Regions from separate parts of the Catenuloplanes atrovinosus genome, predicted to be linked through region 2. Evidence: predicted binding sites of a transcription regulator. Region 2 holds the regulator's gene; the other holds the start of a gene.
What was found. Region 2 encodes HspR, which represses chaperone genes until heat shock. Its sites were predicted from a motif close to TTGAGTNNNNNNNACTCAA; they were not measured.
Positions count from the first base shown of each region.

Region 1: lon (endopeptidase La) is a predicted target of HspR. The motif match lies at 2,741-2,759, and genes of this name have one in related genera.

Region 1 is NZ_JAVDYB010000001.1:6,187,473-6,199,319, forward strand. It holds gene J2S41_RS27390 (restriction endonuclease) at 95-574, opposite strand; gene J2S41_RS27395 (restriction endonuclease) at 656-1,162, opposite strand; gene J2S41_RS27400 (restriction endonuclease) at 1,245-1,739, opposite strand; gene J2S41_RS27405 (DUF2726 domain-containing protein) at 1,822-2,646, opposite strand; gene lon (endopeptidase La) at 2,775-5,063, shown strand; gene J2S41_RS27415 (hypothetical protein) at 5,187-6,014, shown strand; gene J2S41_RS27420 (NAD(+)/NADH kinase) at 6,030-6,893, shown strand; gene J2S41_RS27425 (nitrate/nitrite transporter) at 6,890-8,260, opposite strand; gene J2S41_RS27430 (molybdopterin oxidoreductase family protein) at 8,488-10,557, shown strand; gene J2S41_RS27435 (FAD-dependent oxidoreductase) at 10,562-11,847, shown strand, end outside.
Region 2 is NZ_JAVDYB010000001.1:7,772,589-7,784,435, forward strand. It holds gene dnaK (molecular chaperone DnaK) at 1-111, shown strand, start outside; gene grpE (nucleotide exchange factor GrpE) at 155-928, shown strand; gene dnaJ (molecular chaperone DnaJ) at 1,062-2,252, shown strand; gene J2S41_RS34600 (heat shock protein transcriptional repressor HspR) at 2,296-2,736, shown strand; gene J2S41_RS34605 (hypothetical protein) at 2,906-3,337, opposite strand; gene J2S41_RS34610 (cation:proton antiporter) at 3,445-4,659, opposite strand; gene J2S41_RS34615 (cation:proton antiporter regulatory subunit) at 4,667-5,167, opposite strand; gene J2S41_RS34620 (beta propeller repeat protein) at 5,297-6,316, shown strand; gene clpB (ATP-dependent chaperone ClpB) at 6,413-8,998, shown strand; gene J2S41_RS34630 (DUF4178 domain-containing protein) at 9,157-9,780, shown strand; gene J2S41_RS34635 (DUF2617 family protein) at 9,782-10,264, shown strand; gene J2S41_RS34640 (DUF4247 domain-containing protein) at 10,261-10,689, shown strand; gene J2S41_RS34645 (DUF350 domain-containing protein) at 10,717-11,136, shown strand; gene J2S41_RS34650 (hypothetical protein) at 11,136-11,847, shown strand, end outside.

The DNA.
Region 1 (11,847 bases), 1.6 Mb from region 2:
CGCGAATCCGCCCTAGATCGACGAAGGCTGGCGGGCCGGAGGCGGGCCGGAACGGGACCGCGCCGGAAGCGGGGAGGCGGTCGCTGGGCGTCCCCTAGTGCGGCTGGTGGACGGCGGGGTAGCGGAGGAAGGCGGCGTAGTCGAGTTCGCCGATCAGGTCCGCGAGTGGGCCGGGGCCGGTGCGGCGCTGGCGGGGGATGAGACGGGGGTGTGGGATGAAGGAGACGGCGAGTACCGCGGGGTCGTGGGTGTGGGCGGCGCGGCTGGTGGCGGGGGCGGTGAAGCCGGCGCAGGAGTAGAGGATGCCGCGGTCGGCGCCGATGTCCTCCAGTTTGGCCACGAAGTGGTCTACGGAGGCGATGCCGACCGGGCGGTTTTGCTGGCGGCATTCGACCGCGACGGTGACCGGCAGGCCCGCCACCGCGCCGTAGATCATCACCTGGACGTGCCGGGGTGATCCGCTGAGCCGGCCCGCGTGGCGCCGGTTGTAGACGACCTGGGCGTAGTCGAACGCGGCGAGCAGCCGGGTCAGCGATTGCTGGTAGCGCTGGAGCTGACTGTCGGTGGGAGACATCCGCCGACGCTACGAACGAGGGTCGGGCCGGTGTCGCCCTGGTTGTCCGTTGGTCGTTCGATCGTGCCCGGTTACTACCCGTCAGGGGGTCCAGAGGTCGGCGGTGCCGCCGAGGCGCAGGAAGATCGCGAAGTCGGCCTGGTCGACCTCGGTGGAGTCGTGCGGCGGGAGCGCGTCGCGGATCAGGCGGCCGTCGCCGAGCGTGATGGCCATGACCGGTGGGGTCTGCGCGTGGGCGGCGCGGGCGCGGGCCCGGTCGGTGAAGCCGGTGCACGAGTAGATGACGCCGCGGTCGGCGCCGATGTCGAGCAGCTTGCCGATGAAGCGGTCGACGGCGCCGACGTCGGCCGGGCGGCGCCGGCGCTGTACGCATTCGACGGCCGCGGTGACGTGGACGCCCAGGACGGCGCCGCGGACGAGGACGTCGACGCGGCGCATCGACCGGCTGAGGCGTCCCTCGACGCGACGGTTGTAGCCGACCTCGACGGGTGGCTCGAAGCCGCCGAGCAGCCGGCCGATCGAGGCGTCGAAGAGCGTGAGGTGGTGGAGCTGGGGATCCGGCGGCGGTTCCGCTTCCGCTGGGTACACAACTTTGAGCGTAGAACGAGGCGGTGCCGGACCATCGCCCAAATTGTGCGTCTTTGTTGTTAAATCTGGAGAAAGGTACCGGTCAGCCGCACGGCCAGAGGAACAGCGCGAAGTCCGCCTCCGTGATCTCGTCCACCCCGCACGGCGGCAACGGCACGCCGGCGCCGGACCGCCGCTGCCGCGGGAGGCGCACGCCGCCGCCCAGCGACACCGCCATCACGGCCGGGTGGCGCGCCGCCGCGGCCCGGGCGCGGGCGCACCGGGTGAACCCGGACCGGGAGTAGAGCACGCCGCGGTCCGCGTCCACGTCGAGCAGCTTGCCGATGAACCGCTCCACCACGCCCACGTCCGCGGCGCGACGGCTGTGCCGGCACTCCACCGCGACCGTGACGCCGGTGCCGAACACGCGCCCGCGCACCAGCAGGTCCACCCGGCGGGTCGCGCCGCTGAGCAGTCCCGGCACCCGTCCGTCGACCGCCACCTCGGCGTTGCCGTCGAGGCTGGACAGCAGCCGCGTGATCGACAGCTGATAGCGCTGAAGCGGCGAAACACATGGAAACAGGTCGAAGACGGTCACCCAGCGAAGTTAAGAGCGGGCGGTGGGTGAATGTCGCCCACCGTGTGCGATGCCGCCCGGACGGCGTAGACCGCGGCGGCGCTCAGAGCGGGGCGAAGAACGGCGAGTTCAGGCCGGGGTGGCGGCCCTGGAGGCGGTCGTAGGCGCGGACCAGGTCGTCGCGGCTCAGCCACACCGGCGGCGCGATCTCCAGGCGCTTCAGCCGCTCCCCCACCGCCAGCGCGGCCAGGTCCTCCGCCAGCCGGTCCAGCGCGATCCCGCAGTCGAAGCCGTGCGTCACCAGGCGGACGCGTTCGAGCAGGTGGCGGCCCTCCGGCAGCTCGACCCAGGCCCAGCCCTCGGCGCCGTCCGGCGTGCTCACGTGCAGCCCGCGGATGATCGGGTCGGCCAGGTCCCGCCCGACGTACGCGTCGACCGCCGCCGCGCGGGCCAGCGTGCTCAGGTCGTTGACGAAGCCGTCCCGCCCGTCCGGCAGCCGCCCGACGATGTCCCGGAAGCCGGGGCCCTCGCCGTCGCCCGCGGTGGCGTCGCGGAACGCGCGCGCGTCGATCAGGTACTCGACCGTGCGGCGGGCCTGGGTCGTACCGCCGATGATCGGCGAGACGATGCGCAGCCACTCCAGCCCGACCGCGCCGCAGACGGTGGCCAGCATCCGGTCGAGCCGCTCGTCCTCCGCGGCCGGGTCGGCGAACTCGACCGCGAAGACCGGCAGCCGGGTGGCGGGGTCCAGGGCGACGAAGTCACAGCGGGTACGCAACGCGGTGTTCCACTGGTTCGGGCTGACGCCCTCGGGCCGGCGGGCGACCAGTTGGCTGAGCCGTTGGTCAGGCTGGACGACCCAGCGGCCGCGCGCGAAGAGCCGCTCCTCCGCGGTGGCGACCGGGCGCAGCGGTGACGGGATGCTCATGACCCACCACTGTAGGGACCCGGACCGGCGGCGAGGGCTCCGGCGCGGGTCGTGTCGCGCGTCACGCGCGGGAAGACGGACACGGTGGGCGAGGTTGAGTCGGTCAGGCTCAAGAATTGAGGTGTCCGATGGCCACACTTCCCGTACTGCCGTTGACCGACGACGTGCTGCTCCCCCGCATGGTTACCCCGGTGGAGCTCGACTCCGCCACCCAGGCCGCCGTGGACGCGGCCCGGACCAGCGGTGACAAGCGGGTGCTGGCCGTACCACGCATCGACGGCGTCTACGGTCCGGTCGGAACCGTGGCCGTGATCGAGCAGGTCGGCCGGCTGCCGAGCGGCGAGCCGGTGGCCGTGATCCGCGGCCTGCACCGCGCGCGCATCGGCTCCGGCGTGTCCGGCCCGGGCGCGGCGCTCTGGGTGGAATCCACCGAGATCGACGAATCGCCGGTGACCGGGCGGACCCGGGAGCTGGCCCGTGAGTACAAGGCGCTGGTCCGGGCGCAGTTGCAGAAGCGCGGCGCGTGGCAGGTGATCGACGCGGTCGAGCGGATGACCGACCTGTCCGAGATCGCCGACTCCTCCGGCTACTCCCCCTGGATGTCGCTGGAGCAGAAGCGCGCGCTGCTCGACGAGACCGACCTGACCGCCCGGCTGGAGCTCCTGGTCACCTGGATCAAGGAGCACCAGGCCGAGGAGGAGGTCAGCGAGAAGATCAATTCCGAGGTACGCGAGGGCCTGGAGAAGGGCCAGCGCGAGTTCCTGCTCCGCCAGCAGCTCGCCGCGATCCGCAAGGAACTGGGCGAGGACGAGCCGGAGGGCGCGGGCGACTACCGTACCCGCGTCGAGCAGGCCGACCTGCCGGAGAAGGTGCGTGAGGCCGCGCTGCGCGAGGTGGGCCGCCTGGAGCGGGCCAGCGACGCGTCGCCGGAGTCCGGCTGGATCCGCACCTGGCTGGACACGGTGCTGGAGATGCCGTGGACCACGCGGACCGAGGACAACACGGACCTGACCGAGGCGCGCGCCGTGCTGGACGCGGACCACGCCGGCCTGGAGGACGTGAAGGACCGAATCCTGGAATACCTGGCGGTACGCAACCGGCGCGCGGCCCGCGGCCTGCACGTGGTCGGCGGTCGCGGCTCCGGTGCGGTGCTGGCGCTCGCGGGCCCGCCCGGGGTCGGCAAGACCTCGCTGGGCGAGTCCGTCGCCCGCGCGCTGGGCCGGAAGTTCGTCCGCGTCTCGCTCGGCGGCATCCGGGACGAGGCGGAGATCCGCGGTCACCGGCGCACCTACGTGGGTGCGCTGCCCGGGCGGATCGTCCGCGCGATCCGCGAGGCCGGCTCGATGAACCCGGTGGTGCTGCTCGACGAGATCGACAAGATCTCCGCCGGGTACGCCGGCGACCCGGCCGCCGCGCTGCTGGAGGTGCTGGACCCGGCGCAGAACCACACGTTCCGGGACCACTACCTGGAGGTCGACCTGGACCTCTCCGACGTGCTGTTCCTCGCCACCGCGAACGTGGTGGAGACCATCCCCGGCCCGCTGCTGGACCGGATGGAGCTGGTCACGCTGGACGGCTACACGGAGCGCGAGAAGGTGTCGATCGCGCGCGACCACCTGTGGCCGCGGCAGCTCGACCGCGCGGGCCTGACCGGCGAGGACGTGTCGATCACCGACGGCGCGCTCGGCCGGATCGCCGTGGAGTACACCCGCGAGGCCGGCGTCCGGCAGCTCGAACGCGCGCTGGCCAAGGTGCTGCGCAAGGTGGCCGTCAAGAACCACCGGGTGGACGTGGACGAGGACAACCTGAAGGAGTTCCTCGGCCGGCCCCGGTTCTTCTTCGAGTCCGCGGAGCGCACGGCCGTGCCCGGCGTGGCGACCGGGCTCGCGGTCACCGGCGCGGGCGGCGACGTGCTGTTCATCGAGGCCACCGCGATGCCCGGCGAGGGCGGGCTGGCGCTCACCGGCCAGCTCGGCGACGTGATGAAGGAGTCCGCGCAGATCGCGCTCTCCTACCTGCGGTCGCACGGTCAGGCCGAGCCGCTGGACGGCAAGCGCCTGCACCTGCACGTCCCGGCCGGTGCGGTGCCGAAGGACGGGCCGAGCGCGGGCATCACCATGGTCACCGCGCTGGCGTCGCTGGCCTCCGGCCGGCCGGTCCGCCCGGAGGTCGGCATGACCGGCGAGGTCACGCTGGCCGGCCGGGTGCTGCCGATCGGCGGCGTGAAGCAGAAGCTGCTGGCCGCGCACCGGGCCGGACTCACCGAGGTGATCATCCCGGCGCGCAACGAGCCGGACCTCGACGACCTGCCCGCCGAGATCCGGGAGCAGCTGACCATCCACCCGCTCGCGGACGTGGCGGACGTGCTGGAGATCGCGCTCCGGCCGGACACGGCGGCGCGGGCGACGGCGGCCTGAGGGAATCCGAGCGGCCCGGGTGCTTTCCCACGCACCCGGGCCGCTCCGCGTCCGCACCCGTTCCGCAACCGGCGACCCTTCTGATTCTCGGCAGCAACCCGCCGACAACCTTGGGACGACCGCATGCAGAACCTCCGCCGCCGGATGATGACCCCGCTTCTGGCCGCCACCGTCGCCACCACTCCCCTGCTCGGCCTCGCCGCGCCGGCGTCCGCCTCGGACAGCGCGCCGGCGATCCCGTTCGGGCGGGAGTACGTCGCGCAGGAGGAGGAGCCGTGGACGTGGAACCCGGCGAGCATCAGCGTGACGTCCACGAAGATCACCAAGAAGGCGTTCACGCTGAGGTCCTCGGCCGGGTGCGCGAACCGCGCGCACATCACCGCCGCGCTGAGCGGCCCGATCCCGACCGAGAACGTGTGGGCCTCGGGGGTCGGCGTGGACATCTGGCACGGCGGCGAGCTCTACGACTACACGCTGCTGACGAACACGCGCGGCAACATCTGGGAGGGCGACCTCGTGGTGTGCGGCAAGGACCCGGCCGGCGCGTACCGGACCGAGCTGTACGCCGCGTACATCACGGGCACCGGCCTGGACGACCCGAACGCCGCGCTCTACCGCACCAATGTGGTCACCGGCGGGTACACGGTCAAGCGCCCGGCGTCCGTGACGCTCAACGCCGCGCCGGAGCCGGTGCGGAAGGGCGCGAAGATCACCATCAAGGGCACCGTGACCACGGACGGCCGCACGGCGGGCAACACGAAGGTGCAGATCTGGTTCAAGGCCGACGGCGCCGCGGACTACACGCTGCGCACCACCGTGACCACGGACGCGAAGGGCGCGTACCGCAAGACCGTGAAGGCCACCACGTCCGGCACCTGGAAGGTGGTCGTGCCCGGGACCGGCACGCGGAACGAAGTCGCGGCCTACGACGCCGTGAAGGTCAAGAAGTAAATACCATCATCAGGCATGGGCATGGTTCACACCGTCGGGCTGGTACTGCATCCGCAACGGGACTCGAAGGTCGCCATCGACACGATCGTCGAGTGGGCACGCAGCCGCGGCGTGACCGTGCTCGGCCTGCCGGACGAGATCGCGCGGATCGACTGCAGCGCGGTCCCGGTCGGTGAGGTGGAGCTGCTGGACCGCGCCGACCTGCTGGTCAGCCTGGGCGGCGACGGCACGATGCTGCGCAGCATGCGGCTGTCGGCCGGCCGGACCACGCCGGTGCTCGGCGTGAACCTGGGCCGGCTCGGCTTCCTGGCCGAGATCGACGTGGACGACCTGCCGGAGACGCTGTCGCTGATCGACGGGCACGAGTTCACGGTGGAGTCGCGGATGGCGATCGCCACCAAGCTGCCGGACGGCTCCGAGGTCACCGCGTTCAACGACATCGCGATGGCCCGTGTCCCCGGCGAGGGCATGGCCGCCGTGGCGATCTCCGTGCAGGGCGCGCCGTTCGTGCGGTACGCCGCGGACGCGGTGATCGTGGCCACGTCGACCGGCTCCACGGCGTACAGCTTCGCGGCCGGCGGCCCGATCGTGTCCCCCACCGTGGAGGGCTTCCTGGTCGTGCCGTCGTCCGCGCACTCCAGCTTCAACCGCGCGCTGGTGCTGTCCGCGGACGAGGAGGTCGTGCTGGACCTGCTGCCGAGCAGCGGCGAGCTGGCGCTGGAGGTGGACGGCATCGTGTCCGGGCGGCTGCGCCCGGGCGACCAGATCTGTGTGCGGGCGCACCGCGCCGCCGCGAACGTGATCCGGCTGGGCCGGACCACGTTCTACGAGCGGGCCCGCCGCAAGCTGCGGGTGAACGGCTCGGCCGAGGTCGACTAGACGCCCGCGAGCCGGCCCGGGGACGGGCGCAGGTAGACGAACCAGGTGACCACCAGGCAGAGCGCGTAGTAGGCGATGAACGCCACGTACGCCGCCTCGGCTGAGCCGGTGCTCAGGAACGACTGGCGGAACGCGACGTTGACCAGCACGCCGCCGAACGCGCCGACCGCGCCCGCGATGCCGATCAGCGCGCCGGAGAGCCGGCGCGCCCTCGCCTCGGCCAGTTCCGGCGGCAGGTCGCTGAAGAGGCTCTTCGCCTTGAAGATCGCCGGGATCATCTTGTACGTGGACCCGTTGCCCACCCCGGAGAAGACGAACAGCAGCACGAAGCCGACCAGGTAGAGCGGCAGTGAACGGGCGGACGAGGCGTACAGCACCACGGCCGCGCCCGCGCCCATCGCGCCGAAGTTGACCAGCGTGACGAACGCGCCGCCGAACCGGTCCGCGAGCGCGCCGCCGACCGGCCGGATCAGCGAGCCGAGCAGCGGGCCGAGGAAGGTCAGGTACGCGGCCTCGACCGGCGTGCTGAACGAGTCCTTGAACTGCACCTGCAGCACCTGGCCGAAGGCGAAGCCGAAGCCGATGAACGACCCGAACGTGCCGATGTAGAGCAGCGACATGATCCAGGTGTGCGGGTCCCGGCTGACCTCGCGCAGCGCGCCCCGCTCGTTCGACGCCTGGGTCAGGTTGTCCATGTACAGCGCGGACGCGACCGCGGCGATCACGATCAGCGGGATGTAGATGCCGGCGATCAGCCCGGGCCGGCCCGCGCCGACCGTGGCCAGCACCGCCAGGCCGACGACCTGGACCACGGCCACGCCGAGGTTGCCGCCGCCCGCGTTCAGGCCGAGCGCCCAGCCCTTGAGCCGCTGCGGGTAGAACGCGTTGATGTTCGCCATCGAGGACGCGAAGTTGCCGCCGCCGACGCCGGCCACGCACGCGATGATCAGCAGCGTGCCGTAGGAGACGCCCGGCTGGATCAGGAACGCGGCCAGCCCGGCCGGGATCAGCAGCAGCAGCGCGCTGATGATGGTCCAGTTCCGCCCGCCGAACGTGGCGACCGCGAACGTGTACGGCAGCCGGACGATCGCGCCGAGCGCGGCCGGGGCCGCGGTGAGCAGGAACTTCTGGGCCGGGTCGATGCCGTAGGCGGGCCCGAGGAAGAGCACCAGCACGGACCAGAGCGTCCAGACGGAGAAGCCGATGTGCTCGGAGAAGATCGAGAAGATCAGGTTCCGGCGGGCGATCCGAGCGCCGCCGTTCGCCCAGAACTCCGGGTCCTCCGGCCGCCAGTCGTCGATCCAGCGTCCGTGCCGCCGCGCCGCTGCGGCAATCGTGTCGGTGGGGGCGAGCGTCGCTGTGCTCATGATCAACTCCGGTTTCGGCCGTGAAGAATCAGCAACACGGCGAAACGCTAGGAGGAGGCGGTTTCCCTCGGGTTCGAGTCGTGAGTCAGCCCGGAAACACGCAGCTAACCGTCTCTGACCTGCGGATGTGAGTTCACACCGACGCACCGGGCGCGGTGAGAGCCAGTTGACACGGCCGTCATGAACGAGACGCGGGGGAGAAATCCCGCCTGGCGACGCTTCGGTACATGACCGATGGCGAGCGCGTCGAAACGCACTGTCCGTACTGCGCGTTGCAGTGCGGCATGACGCTGCGCGCCTCGAATGATCTCATCTCCGTCGAGCCGCGCGACTTCCCCACCAACCGCGGCGGCCTGTGCCAGAAGGGCTGGACCGCCGCCGACCTCCTGGACCACCCCGAGCGGATCACCACGCCGCTGGTCCGCCGGGACGGCGAGCTGCGCGAGGCCACCTGGGACGAGGCGCTCACGCTGGTCGCGTCCAGGATCAAGGACATCCAGCGGCGGTACGACGAGAACGCCGTGGCCGTGTTCGGCGGCGGCGGGCTGACCAACGAGAAGTCGTACGCGCTCGGCAAGTTCGCCCGCGTCGCGCTGCGCACCCGCAACATCGACTACAACGGCCGGTTCTGCATGTCGTCCGCGGCCGCCGCCGGCATCCGCGCGTTCGGCATCGACCGCGGCCTGCCGTTCCCGCTCTCCGACGTGGGCAGCGCGGACACGCTGCTGCTGGTCGGCGCGAACGTGGCCGAGACCATGCCGCCGTTCGGCCGCTGGCTGGCCGACCAGAAGGCGCGCGGCGGCACGCTGATCGTGGTCGACCCGCGCGCCACCCCGACCGCGAAGCAGGCCACGCTGCACCTGCAGCCCACGCCCGGCACCGACCTGGCGATCGCGAACGCGCTGCTGCACATCGCGCTCACCGAGGGGCTGCTGGACAAGGACTACCTGGCCGAGCGCACCACCGGCTTCGACGACGTGCGCCGGACCGTGGCGAACTACTGGCCGGCCCGGGTGGAGCGGATGACCGGCGTACCCGTGGCGGATCTGGAGGCGGCGGCCCGCGCGCTGGCCGGCGCGGAGCGCGCGATCATCCTGACCGCGCGCGGCGCGGAGCAGCACGCCAAGGGCGTGGACACGGTCACCGCGTTCATCAACCTGGCGCTCGCGCTCGGCCTGCCCGGCCGGCCCGGCTCCGGCTACGGCTGCCTGACCGGCCAGGGCAACGGCCAGGGCGGCCGGGAGCACGGCCAGAAGGCGGACCAGCTGCCCGGCTACCGCAAGATCGACGACCCGGCCGCGCGCGAGCACGTGGCCGGCGTCTGGGGCGTCGACGCGGCGAGCCTGCCCGGCCCCGGCGTCTCCGCCTACGAGCTGCTCGACTCGCTCGGCACCGAGGCCGGCCCCAAGGCGATGCTGCTGTTCGGCTCGAACCCGGTGGTCTCCGCGCCGCGCGCCGGCCGGGTCACCGAGCGGATCGAGAGCCTGGAGTTCCTGGTCGTCGCGGACTTCCTGCTCTCCGAGACCGCCGCGCTCGCGGACGTGGTGCTGCCCACCGCGATGTGGGCCGAGGAGAACGGCACCATGACGAACCTGGAGGGCCGGGTGCTGCGCCGGCACGCCGTGCGCCGCCCGCCCGGCCAGGCCCGCACCGACCTGTCGATCCTGCACGAGCTGGCGGCGCGGCTCGGCGTCGAGCGCGGCTTCCCGGAGGACCCCGCGGAGGTGTTCACGGAGCTGCGGCGGGCCAGCGCCGGCGGCGTCGCGGACTACCACGGCGTCACCTGGGAGCGGATCGACGCGGCCGACGGCGTCTTCTGGCCGTGCCCGGACGAGGACGGGCCGGACACGCCGCGCATGTTCACCACGCGGTTCGGCACGCCGGACGGCCGCGCGCGGATGGTGCCGGTCGAGCACCGCGCCGCGGCCGAGGAGCCGGACGCGGACTACCCGTACTACCTGACCACCGGGCGGGTGCTGGCGCAGTACCAGTCCGGCACGCAGACCCGGCGGGTGAGCGCGCTGCGCAAGGCCGCGCCGCACGCGTTCGTCGAGCTGCACCCCGACCTGGCCGCGCGTCTCGGCGTCGCGGACGGGGAGCGGCTCACCGTCACCTCGCGGCGCGGCGAGGTCACGGCGCCGGCCCGGCTCAGCGACGCGATCCGGGCGGACACGGTGTTCATGCCGTTCCACTGGGCGGGCGCGGGCCGGGCGAACTCGCTCACCAACGACGCGCTGGACCCGACCTCCCGCATGCCGGAGTTCAAGGTCTGCGCCGTCCGCGTGGAAAGGGCCTAGAAGCGTGAAGGTCACCATCATCGGGTACGGCATGGCCGGCTCACGTCTCGCCGCGGAGCTGCGCGCCCGCAACGCGGACGTGAAGGTCACCGTGCTGGGCGCGGAACCGCACCGCGCCTACAACCGGATCATGCTGTCGAACCTGCTGGCCGGCAAGGTCGGCGAGGCGGACGTGGAGATCACCGAGGCGGCCGGGCACGGCGTGGACGTGCGCCCCGGCTCGGCCGTGGTCGCGATCGACCGCGCGGCCCGCACCGTCACCACCGCCTGCGGCGACATCCACCCGTACGACCACCTGGTCCTGGCCACCGGCGGCGAGGCGGTCATCCCCGCGATCCCCGGACTGCCCGGCAGCCGCCCCGACGACCCGCCCCTGACCGGAGCGAAGGCCGAGCCGCTGCCGGACCGGGTCGCCGTGTTCCGGACGCTGGACGACTGCCGGCGCATCCTGGCCGTGGCCGAGACCGCCCGGACCGCGATCGTGCTCGGCGGCGGGCTGCTCGGGCTGGAGGCCGCGCGGGGGCTCACCGCGCGCGGGCTGTCCGTGCGCGTGGTGCACGCGGTCGACCGGCTGATGAACCGGCAGATCGACACCGGGGCCAGCGGCGTGCTCACCCGTACCCTCGAGGGTCTGGGCATCGGCTGCGTGCTGGACGCGGAGACCGAGGCGGTCGAGAGCACGCCGGACGGCGTCACGCTGCGCCTGGCCGGCGGCCGGACGCTGGACGCGGACCTGCTGGTGCTGGCGTGCGGCGTGCGGCCGGAGACCGGCCTGGCCCGCGCGGCCGGCCTGGACGTGGGCCGCGGCGTGCTGGTCGACGACGCGATGCGCACCTCCGACCCGCACGTCTGGGCGATCGGCGACTGCGCGGAGCACGACGGCGTGGTCGGCGGCCTGGTCGCGCCGGCCTGGGAGCAGGCGCGCGTGGTGGCGTCGCGGCTGACCGGCGAGGAGCCGGACGCGGTCTACCGGCAGCCGGCCGTGGTCACCCGGCTCAAGGCCACCGGCATCGACCTGGCCGCGATGGGCGCCTCCACCGGGCCCGAGGAACTGGTCTTCTCCGACCCGGCGCGCGGTACGTACGCGCGGCTGGTCATCGACGGGGACCGGCTGGCCGGCGCGATCATGCTGGGCGACAACCCGGCGATCGGCACCGTCATCCAGCTGTTCGACCGGGGTACGCCGGTGCCGAGCGACCGCCGCGCGCTGCTGCTCGGCCGCGCGCTCGGCACGGCGCCGGTCGCGGTGGCCGAGTCGCCCGCGCTGATGCCGGACGCCGCCACCGTCTG
Region 2 (11,847 bases):
GCCGGCCCGGGCGCGGGTGCCGGTGCGGCCGGTGGCGCGCCGGGCGGTGCGCGCGACGCGTCGGACGACGTCGTGGACGCCGAGATCGTGGACGAGGACAACAAGAAGTGACCCGACGGAACGCCGTGGGACGCACGCGAGACGAGGTGAAGGCATGACCGACGAGCGGAAGCCGGCGGAGGACGCCGGATCCCCGGATCGCGAGCGTTCCGAGGAGGGCAAGGAGCGGGTCGTCATAAGGGACCGGCGGAAGATCGATCCTTCCGTCGCCAAGCCCGACGCGAAGAAGTCCGGCAAGCCCGAGGAGAGCGAGGTCGTGGAGCCCGACGAGGTGCTCGACCCGGAGCCGTCCACCACGGACGCGACGGACGCGGAGCACGCCGAGGACACCGCGGAGGCGCCGGCCGCCCAGGAGACGAAGACCGAGCGGAAACCCGAGCAGAAGGAGAAGGAGGAGAGGGTGGGTAAGCACGCCGCACCGACGCCTCCCCTCTCCGCCGAGCTGGAAGCGCTGCGCACCGAGGTGGAGGACCGCACCCGCGACCTCCAGCGCGTGACGGCGGAGTACGCGAACTACCGCAAGCGGGTCGAGCGCGACCGTGCCGCACAGAGCGAGCAGGCCACCGGTTCGGTGTTGTCCGCGCTGCTGCCGGTGCTGGACGATCTGGACCGGGCGCGCGAGCACGGCGACCTGGTCGGCCCGTTCGCCAGCGTCGCGGAGCAGCTCACGGCCGCACTCGGGAAGTTCGGGCTGACCGCGTTCGGCGAGAAGGGCGACGTGTTCGACCCCAACCGGCACGAGGCGGTGGCGCACCTCACCTCCGCCGATGTGACCGAGCCGACCTGCATCGACGTGATGCGGCGTGGCTACTCGCTCGGCAACCGGCTGCTGCGGCCCGCGCTCGTGGCGGTCGCGGACCCGGAGTGAGCTCGAGCCGGCGAGGTGACCCGCGATGGCGGGTCACCTCGCCGGGTTCTGGGCGACGACGAGCCCGCACGGAAGGTCGAGGCCGGCCACCGGTCGGCTTCAATGGTCGCAGGGCCAGTAAGGAGGTGGATTCGTGAGTTCCAAGGACTGGCTGGAAAAGGACTTCTACTCCGTTCTCGGCGTGCCGAAGTCCGCCTCCCAGGACGACGTCAAGAAGGCGTACCGCAAACTCGCCCGCGAGCTGCACCCGGACCACAACCCCGGGAACAGCGAGGCGGAGGAGCGCTTCAAGTCGGTCTCCGAGGCGTACGACGTCCTGTCGGACGAGCGCAAGCGCAAGGAGTACGACGAGATGCGCGCGCTCTTCGGCTCCGGCGCGTTCCGGCGCAACGCCCGCGCGGGCGGCGGACCGGGCGGTGGCGCGTTTCCGTTCGACGTCTCCGACCTGTTCGGCGGCGTGAACACCGGTGCTCCCGGCGCCGGTGACCGCCGATTCGGCGGCGCCGGCTTCTCCGACCTCTTCGGATCGATATTCTCCGGCGGGGCGGGCGGCCGGCAGGGCCCGGCCCGCGGCCGGGACGTCGAGACCGAGGTGACCATCGACTTCGGCGCCGCGGTGCGGGGCACCACGCTCCCGCTCACGCTGCGCGCGCCGGGCGTCTGTGACGTCTGCCACGGCAACGGCGCGAAGCCCGGCACCCAGCCGCGCACCTGCCCGACCTGCCGGGGCTCCGGCCTGGTGCAGCGCAACCAGGGCTCGTTCAGCTTCTCCGAGCCGTGCAAGGACTGCCAGGGCGTCGGCACCATCGTGGACGAGAAGTGCCCGGAGTGCCACGGCACCGGCGGCGTCACCAAGACCCGCACGCTGAACGTCCGGCTCCCCGCCGGCGTCGCGGACGGCCAGCGGATACGTCTGTCCGGCCGTGGTGAGCCCGGCGAGCGCGGCGGGCAGCCCGGCGACCTCTACGTGCTGGTCAAGGTGCGGCGGGACGAGCTGTTCGCGCGCAGCGGGGACAACCTGACGCTGACCGTGCCGATCACGTTCGCGGAGGCGGTGCTCGGCACCGACCTGCGCGTACCCACGATGGACGGCGCGGTGACGCTGCGGGTGCCGCCGGGCACGCCGAGCGGCCGGGTGCTGCGGGCCCGGGGCAAGGGCGTGCCGAAGCGGGACGGCGAGGTCGGTGACCTGCTGGTCACGCTGGAGGTGCAGGTGCCGAAGGAGGTCTCCGAGGAGGCCCGGGAGGCGCTGCGGACGTTCGCCGACCGCACGCCGGCCGCGTCCCGCGAGCATCTCGACGCACGGGTACGCAGGGCCGGCTGAACGACGAAGCGATGATGTAGGTGTCGGGGCAGGAGGTGGAGCCGTGGACGCGCGCATTCGCATCGCGATCGAGGGAGTCTCGGACGCCAAGGTCTTGATCATCTCGGTGGCGGCCCAGATGGCCGGCATGCACCCGCAGACGCTCCGGCAGTACGACCGGCTGGGTCTGGTGCAGGCCGGCCGGGCCGCCGGCGGTGGGCGGCGGTACAGCGCCCGCGACGTGGCGCTGCTCCGCGAGGTGCAGCGCCTCAGCCAGGAGGAGGGCGTCAACCTGGCGGGCATCAAGCGGATCATCGGGCTCGAGCAGGTCGCCGGTGACCTCCAGCAGGAGGTGCTGGAGCTGCGGGAGCAACTGGCCGCGGCGTACCGCCGGATCGCGGAGCTGGAGTCCATGTCGGCGTACCCGCGCCGTGATCTCGTGCCGACCAGCCAGACCTCGACCGCGCTGGTGGTCTGGCGCCCGCGAGAGAAGCCCAAGTCCTAGCAACAAAATACGAAATGTCGGATTCCTGCCCGGGCGGGGCGGCGAGCGGTTATGGTCACCGAGGGCGCGCGACGACGAGTCGCGAGGCCGGACGGCCTGTGACAGACGGCTCGCGGCGCCGGTCCGGGCGGGGATCCACGGGGGGTCCCCGCCCGGGCCCGCATATGCGTCAGCCGAGTCGGCGTGACTGCCGGACGAGGCCGCCCTCGCACCACTCGTGGTAGTCGAACAGCTCCGGCCGGGCCAGCAGCACCCGGGTGTTGTGCGCCCAGATCGCCATCAGCTCGTCACCCTCGCTCTCCGCCTGCTCCACCATCTTGCGCAGCCGCCGCTTCGGGTGCGCCCGGAACTTCGTCCGGATGCCGTCGGCCGCGTAGATGTAGAGGCAGTGCAGCGCGAACCGGCGGGCCGGGCAGGTCCGGTCCATGGCCAGCTCGAAGAGCGTGCCGACCAGCCGATCGCCGGACACGAGGAGATCCCAGTCCGCGGGCATCGACTCCAGCGGCACCGAGTCCGGCTGGTACGCCCAGGCGCGCAGCTCGGCGGCGCTGGGATCGACCGGATTCGCGAAACCCTGGAACATTGACTGTTGCACGCTCACCCTGCGACTCCAGTCCTGCTTACACCCCACTGCTCATTGCGGCGACACGGTAACGCGCCGCTACCGTTCATCGGAACCCGGTGGACGTGCCATTTCCGGGAATTGCGTTAAAGGTGGGGATCCGGGGTCTGTAGCGCGGCACGGGCCGCCACCGCGGCGGTCCGCCTGCGCAGCATCGCCTTGAACCACTCGGTGTCCGGCAGCCGGGCCAGCATCGGGCCGGTGACGACCGTGATCAGTACGTACGCGGTGGCCAGCGACGCCAGCTGCGGCTCCACCCCGGCCGCCACCGCCAGCCCGGCGATGACGATGGAGAACTCGCCGCGCGGCATCAGCGCCAGCCCCGCCCGGAACCGGCCGGGCAGCGCGATCCCGGCCCGCTTCGCGGCGAGATAGCCGGTCAGCACCTTCGTGCTCATGGTCAGCACGGCCAGCGCCAGCGCGGGCAGCAGCACGTGCGGGATCTCGCCCGGGTGCGTGGACAGCCCGAAGAACACGAAGAACACCGCGGCGAACAGGTCGCGCAGCGGCGTGAGCAGCTGCACCGCGTGGTGAGCGACCGGGCCGGAGAGCGCGATGCCGACCAGGAACGCACCGACCGCGGCCGAGACCTGGAGCCAGTCCGCGAGCCCGGAGACCAGCAGCGTCAGGCCGAGGACGCCGAGCAGCAGCGCCTCCGCGTCGTCCGCGGAGATGAACGCGGAGATCGCGTGACCGAACCGGATCGCCACCAGCAGCACCACCACCACGGTGGCGACCGCGATGACCAGCGAGCTCGCGCCGGCCGCCAGTGACACGCCGGCCAGCACCGCGGTCAGGAACGGCAGGTAGAGCGCCATCGCCAGGTCCTCGATCACCAGGACCGAGAGGACCACCGGCGTCTCGCGGTTACCGAGCCGGCCGAGGTCGTTGAGCACCTTGGCGATCACGCCGGACGAGGAGACCCAGGTGATGCCGGCGAGCACCAGCGCGGCCACCCAGTCCCAGCCCATCAACAGCGCGAACGCGGCGCCCGGCACCGCGTTGAGCACCGCGTCCAGCAGGCCGGCCGGCGCGGACGCACGCAGGTTGCCGACCAACTCGCCCGCGGAGTACTCCAGGCCGAGCATGACCAGCAGCAGGATGACGCCCATCTCGGCGCCGACCTCGATGAACTCCTCGCTGGCGGAGAGCGGCAGCAGCCCGCCGTGCCCGAAGGCGAGCCCGGCGATCAGGTAGAGCGGGATCGGTGACAGGCCGATCCGGCGCCCGAGCCGGCCGAGCAGGCCGAGGGCGAGGAGGACGGTGCCGAGTTCTATGAGGAGGATGGAGGTGTCGTGCATACGCGCCTCAGCCGTCCGGGTCCGACTCGGCCAGGATGGCCGCGACACCGTCGAGCCCTTCCCTGGTGCCGACGACGACCACGACGTCGCCGGTCTGGAAGGCGAACGAGGGCCCGGGGGAGGCGATCACCTCTCGGTTGCGGAGGACGGCGACGATCGACGCGCCGGTGCGGGTGCGAGCCCGGGTCTCCCCGAGCCGGCGGTGCGCCCAGGGGGAGCCGGCCGGGATGGAGATCTGCTCGGTGAGCAGCCCGGCCGCCTGCGAACGGAGGCCGGCGAGCTGACCCAGCATGAGCGAGGCGCCCAGCAGGTCGGCCAGTGCCTCGGCCTCGTCGTCGGTGAGTGGGAGCGACGCGATGCAGGCGTCCGGATCGTCCTGGTCGTAGAGGACCAGGTCGCGCCGTCCGCTGCGATGGGAGACCACGCCGATCCGGCGGCCGGACGCCGTGACGAGGTCATGGCGCACACCTATGCCGGGGAGAGCTGTCTGTTCGACCCTTACTCGCACGACTTACACGCTACCCAACCGTTTCCTGCTGTCCGTGGACCGATCACCTGCCCGGGAACCTCGGCGCCACCTCGGCACTCGTCCCCGTGACCGAGCGTTTCACGCCGATCACCGCGGGGAGGGTGAATCGTGTCCAAAAGTCGCCGGCTGTGCGCACTGCTGGTGGCCGCCGCGCTGGTGCTGTCCGCGGCCCTGACCGCCCGATCCGTGACGGACGACGAGCATCACCCGTCACGGGTACGCCGTGCGGCCGTCGGGGTCCCGCCCGGCGCCGTGCCGCGGTTGGCGTTCGTCAGTCAGGACGTCGGCTACGCGCTCTACGGCTGCGGCGGCGAGCAGTGCCCGGCCCCGCTGTTCGGCACCGTGGACGGCGGCGCGACCTGGCGACGGCTCGCGCACCCGGCCACCGGGCGGGTCTCGCTCTACGCCTCGCCGCGCGCGCTGGTGCTGTGGTGGTCCGCCCGCGATGTCTCGCTGATGTCGACGGATCGCGGCGTGACCTGGACCGAGGTCGAGCGCTCGCTGGCACCGTACCGAGGGATCAGGGGGTTCTTTCAGGCCGAGGACAGCGGCGGGCTGGTGTCGTGGCGGGACGGCCTGCCGGTACGGGTGCCGGAACGGCCGCCGCTGCCGTTCGTGAGCGCGGTCGCCACCGGCGCGGACGGCCGCGTCTGGGTGGCGTGCCTGCTGTCCGGCGGCGTGCGGGCGGCCGTCTCCGTGGACGGGGGCGAGACGTGGGCGGTCACGCCGGTGGTGCCGCAGGGCGGCTGGCCGGTGTCGCTGAGCCTGCGGGTCTCCGCGGACGGGCGGAACGTGTGGTTGCTCGGCCACCCGTCGGACCCGGCCGCGTTTCCGCTGCTGTGGACGATGGTGGCGGGCCGGTGGCTGCCGGTGGCGGCGGCCGGTCACCCGCACGTCTTCGACTCCGCGGTGCCGGTGGCCGGTGGGCTGGTGGTGAGCGGCGCGGCCGGGTCCGGGCTGATCGCGGGTGGCCGATACCTGCCGCTGCGCGGGTGGCCGCCGAGCGACTCCGGGCTGTACCTGCTGGAGGACGGCACGGTCTTCACCCAGGCGGGCGCCGTGGGCTGGCTGGGCGTCGGCTTCGGAGTGGACCGGCGGTGGACCCGGATCGAACTCCGTCCGGCGTGACGTGGGCAACCCAGAGTTGAGTGGAATAGACTCAACTCCGGTGGTGTCATAGAACGCGGGTACACCACGCTTGAAGGTAGCCATCATGGGGAGCCGATGAACGCCGAACGCCTTACCACCAAGAGCCGCGAAGTCATCACCGCCGCGGTGGCCGACGCCGGCCAGCGGGGCCATGCGACGGTCGAGTCCTGGCACCTGCTGCTGTCGCTGCTCGACACCGGCGGGTCCACCGCCACCGGGCTGCTGCGCGCCGTCGGCGCCAACCCCGCGGACGTGCGCCGCGCCGCCGCCCGCGCCCTGGAGAACCTGCCCTCCGCGCGCGGCTCCAGCGTCGCCGAGCCCAGCCTGGCCCGCGAGTTCGCCAACGCGGTCGGCGCCGCCGAGCAGATCGCCCGGCCGCTGGGCGACGAGTACACGTCCACCGAGCACCTGCTGGCCGGCCTGGCCCGGGTCGGTGGCGCCGTCTCCGAGCTGCTGCGCAAGTCCGGTGCGACGGAGGAGGCGCTGGTCGCGGCGTTCCCCGCGGTGCGCGGCGGTGACCGGCGGATCACCACCGCCGACCCGGAGCAGACCTACCAGGCGCTGGAGAAGTACGGCATCGACCTGACCCAGTCCGCGCGGGACGGCAAGATCGACCCGGTCATCGGCCGCGACTCGGAGATCCGCCGGGTGATTCAGGTGCTCTCCCGGCGTACCAAGAACAACCCGGTCCTGATCGGCGAGCCCGGCGTGGGCAAGACCGCGATCGTGGAGGGCCTGGCTCAGCGCATCGTCGCGGGCGACGTGCCGGAGTCGCTGCGCGACAAGAAGCTGGTCTCGCTCGACCTGGGCGCCATGGTCGCCGGTGCGCAGTACCGCGGTCAGTTCGAGGAGCGGCTCAAGTCCGTACTGGAGGAGATCAAGAACTCCAACGGCCAGGTGATCACGTTCCTGGACGAGCTGCACACCGTGGTCGGCGCCGGCAAGGGCGAGGGCTCGATGGACGCCGGCAACATGCTCAAGCCGATGCTGGCCCGCGGCGAGCTGCGCATGGTCGGCGCGACCACGCTGGACGAGTACCGCGAGCACATCGAGAAGGACCCGGCGCTGGAGCGGCGCTTCCAGCCCGTCGTCGTCGGCGAGCCGACCGTGGAGGACACGATCGGCATCCTGCGTGGGCTGAAGGGCCGCTACGAGGCCCACCACGGCGTGCAGATCACCGATGGCGCGCTGGTCGCGGCCGCGAGCCTCTCCGATCGGTACATCACCGACCGGTTCCTGCCGGACAAGGCGATCGACCTGATCGACGAGGCCGCCTCCCGGCTGCGTATGGAGATCGACTCACGCCCGGTCGCGATCGACCAGCTTCAGCGCACGGTCGACCGGATGAAGATGGACGAGCTGGCGCTGGCCAAGGAGACCGACCCGGCCTCCCGCGACCGGCTGGAGCGGCTGCGCCGCGACCTGGCGGACCGGCAGGAGGAGCTGACCGTGCTCACCACGCGCTGGGAGCGCGAGCGCGGCGGCCTCAACCGGGTCGGCGAGCTGAAGAAGAAGATCGACGAGATGCGCGTCGAGCTGGAGCGTGCCCAGCGGGAGACCGATTGGGAGCGCGCGTCCCGCCTGCAGTACGAGGAGATCCCCGCGCTGGAGCGGGAGATGGACGCGCTCGCCTCCGAGCCGCAGAACGACGAGCCGCCGATGGTCAAGGAGCAGGTCGGCGCGGACGAGATCGCCGAGGTGATCGCCGCGTGGACCGGCATCCCGTCCGGCCGCCTGATGGAGGGCGAGACCGCGAAGCTGCTGCGCATGGAGGAGTCGCTGCAGTCCCGCGTGGTGGGTCAGGCCGAGGCCGTGGCCGCGGTCGCCGACGCGGTGCGCCGCGCCCGCGCCGGCATCGCCGACCCGGACCGGCCGACCGGATCGTTCCTGTTCCTCGGCCCGACCGGCGTCGGCAAGACCGAGCTGGCGAAGGCGCTGGCCGGCTTCCTGTTCGACGACGACCGCGCGATGGTCCGCATCGACATGAGCGAGTACGGGGAGAAGCACTCCGTCGCCCGCCTGGTCGGCGCGCCGCCCGGGTACGTCGGCTACGAGGAGGGCGGGCAGCTGACCGAGGCGGTGCGCCGCCGGCCGTACTCGGTGATCCTGCTCGACGAGGTGGAGAAGGCCCACCCGGACGTCTTCGACGTGCTGCTCCAGGTGCTGGACGACGGCCGCCTCACCGACGGCCAGGGCCGTACCGTCGATTTCCGGAACGCGATCCTGATCCTCACGTCCAACCTGGGCTCCAGCATCATCGCGGACATCACGCTGCCCGAGGAGGCGCGTCGCGAGGCCGTGCTCTCCGTGGTGCGCGGGCACTTCAAGCCCGAGTTCCTCAACCGGCTGGACGACATCGTGGTGTTCCACGCGCTCACCGGCGTGGAGCTGGCCTCGATCGTCGACATCCAGCTCGACGCGCTGCGCCGCCGCCTGGCGGACCGCCGGCTCGGGCTGGAGGTCACGGACGCGGCGCGGAACTGGCTGGCCGAGCGCGGGTACGACCCGCTCTACGGCGCCCGGCCGCTGCGCCGGCTGGTCCAGTCCGCGATCGGCGACCGCCTGGCGAAGGCACTGCTCGCGGGCGAGGTGCTGGACGGCGACACGGTGAAGGTGGACCGCAGCCCGGCCGGTGACGGTTTGATCGTCGGCGTCGCATAACGGAAAGATCGGAAAACGATGTCTGAAGGGCCGGGATTTCCCCGGCCCTTCGCGTTGCAATCTCGACAAGGCGCTTCCGCCCAGGTCGCGGTGGGTGACACGGCTTGCTACCGTCGGCGGCCAGCGGCACGTGATCTGGCTGAGGGGGAAGCGCCGGCGTGAACGGTGGGAGTGCGTACTTCGTGGTCGGCGTCGGCTGCGTGCTCGTGGTCGTCGGCGTCGTGGTGCTCGCCATCGCGTGGAACAAGTCGCGGAGGCCGGCGCCCGCGCCCGCGCCGAAGGGCACCGACCCGTTCCACACCCGGGACGAGGACGCGCTGCGCGGCGACCCGCGCACACTCGCCCCCGGCGACATCGTGGAGATCCGCGGCACCAGTTGGGCCGTGCGCGGCAGCCTGCGGCTCACCGAGGGCTCCTGGAGCTGGACCGAGCACCTGATCGACGACGCGGCCGGCGGCCAGGCCTGGCTCTCCGTGGAGGAGGACCCGGACCTTGCGGTCGTGCTCTGGCGCGAGGTGCCGGCCGTGACCGTGACACCCGGCCCGGCCACCGTCGAGCTGGACGGGCGGCGCTACACCAGCGACGAGTCCGGCCTGGCGCGCTTCACCTCCACCGGCACCACCGGCCTGGACGCGACCGGCACGGTCAGATACCACGACTACGAGGCCAAGGACGGCGCGCTGCTGTCGTTCGAGTCCTACGGCGACTCCGGCACGTGGGAGGCCGCCCGCGGCGAGCAGCTGGTCCGTGCCGAGTTCCGGATCTACCCACAGGCGCGGTGAGATGCTCGTCGACCTGACCCTGCCGTACGCGGACACCACGGCGGCGGACCTCAGCTTCGCGCTCGGGCTGCCGGCCGCGCCCGCGCTGCACGTGCTCGACCTGCCCGAGCTCGGTCTGCAACTTCGCCTGCTCGGCGCCTCCCACCAGGTGATGATGGGAGACCTGAGCGAGACCGTGGCGTGCCTGCCGGGCCGCCGTCCCGACCTGCCCGGCGCGGTCGCGGACGAGCGGTACCGGTTCGCGGCCGAGGTGCGCCGGCTGTCGGCGGAGGAGATGACCGCCGAGGTGGGCCGGCTGCGCGCGGAGCTGTCCGGGCACCCGCACGGGCTGGTCGGCCAGTTCCCGGGCAGCCCGGACGCGATCACCGCGCTGCTGGCCTACCGGGACGGCGTTGCCGCGGTCGGCTGGCGCACCTGGCACGCCTATCCGCAGACCGGTGAGCTCGTCGAGACCACCACATCCGTACGACTGGGGGCGGTATGACCAAGCACCGCAGGTGGTTCATCCTGGGAATCGCGCTGGCGCTGGTCGGCGTGCTGGTGGCCGGCGCGGCGGCGGTCTACGGCAACTTCTCGGCGCGTGGATACGTCGCCGACAAGTTCCAGCGTTCGACCGGCGACGACATCGGCGACGAGGCGATGGCGTACACCTCGAACCGGGTGCCGACCGAGGTGGCGTCCCAGATCACCGGCGCCTGGGAGCCCGCGGACCAGGTGGTCGACGCGAGCGGCGTCTACCTGCGGTACGCGGACGACGCGATCGTCATCCTGCCCGCCGCGGTCGGCTCGCTGATCCTGGTGGAGAAGGTGGACTCGGCGTATCGCCGGCACCACAGCCACGTCGGCAACTACTGGGGCTGGGGCCGGGGCACCAGCCTGCGCGGCGGCGGACCCGGTTCGGGCAAATGACGGAAACGACTGGAAGGCGCTAGGCCGATGGATCTGCTTACCGACCTGCTGGTGACGCTCACGTACGGCGTCATCGGTGTGGCCCTGATGTCCGTCGGCTACCTGCTGGTGGACATCGCTACGCCGGGCAAGCTGCACGTGCTGATCTGGGAGAACCGGAACAGCAACGCCGCGGTCCTGCTCGCGTCGAACCTGCTCGGCGTCGGCATCATCGTGGTCTCCGCGATCGTCGCCAGCCACGACGACTTCGTGCAGGGCATCATCGGCACGCTGGCGTACGGCTTCGTCGGCCTGCTGCTGATGGCCGGCGCGTTCCTGCTGCTGGACGCGGTCACACCGGGCCGGCTCGGCGAGATCCTGGTCCACCCGGAGCCGCACCCGGCCGTCTGGGTGAGCGCCACGATCCACCTCGCCACCGGGGCGATCATCGCGGCGGCGATCAGCTGATGGCCGCCACGCCGAGAACGGTTGCCCGCCTCGCGGGCGCGCTCGCGGTGCTGGCCATAGGCCTGGCCGGGTGCTCGTCGTCGGACAACGGCACCACCGTGCCGGCGCCCACCACCGAGGAGACGACGGAGACGGCCCGGGTGCTCGCCACGGCCACCGGCGTCCAGGGCATGTGCTACGGCTGGAACCTGCAGGACTCGTCGTCGTACCAGGACCAGGCCGTGAGCCGTGGCTCCAGCCTGGGCCCGGCCGTGGCGGTCGACTCGGACCCGGCGAAGTGCCGCGAGTACGTCGAGGTCGTCGCGCGGATCACCTACACCTCGTCCAGCAGCGAGTCCGACGACTCCGCGTCGCTGAGCGTGGAGTCGAACAGCCCGCGCGTGGACAAGTGGCAGCTGACCCAGCGGCTGCGGGAGATGGGCTTCACGGACGACGCGTTCATCAACGACCCGGGCTTCGTCATCATGCACGCCGCGCTGGCGCTGCCACTGATCACCGCGGAGTCCGGCGCGGCCACGCCGGTGCCGGCCACGGCCCCGTCCGCCGCGACGAACGCGCCGTCCGCGGCGCTGCCGCCGGCCGGTAACGACTTCCTGCGGGACCGGTGGGGCTTCCTGGTCGCGGCCGGTGTGCTGCTGCTGGTCGGCGCGGGTGCGATCGCGCTCGGCGCGTGGGAACGCGGACGGGCGCCGAAGCCGACGCCGCCGGCCG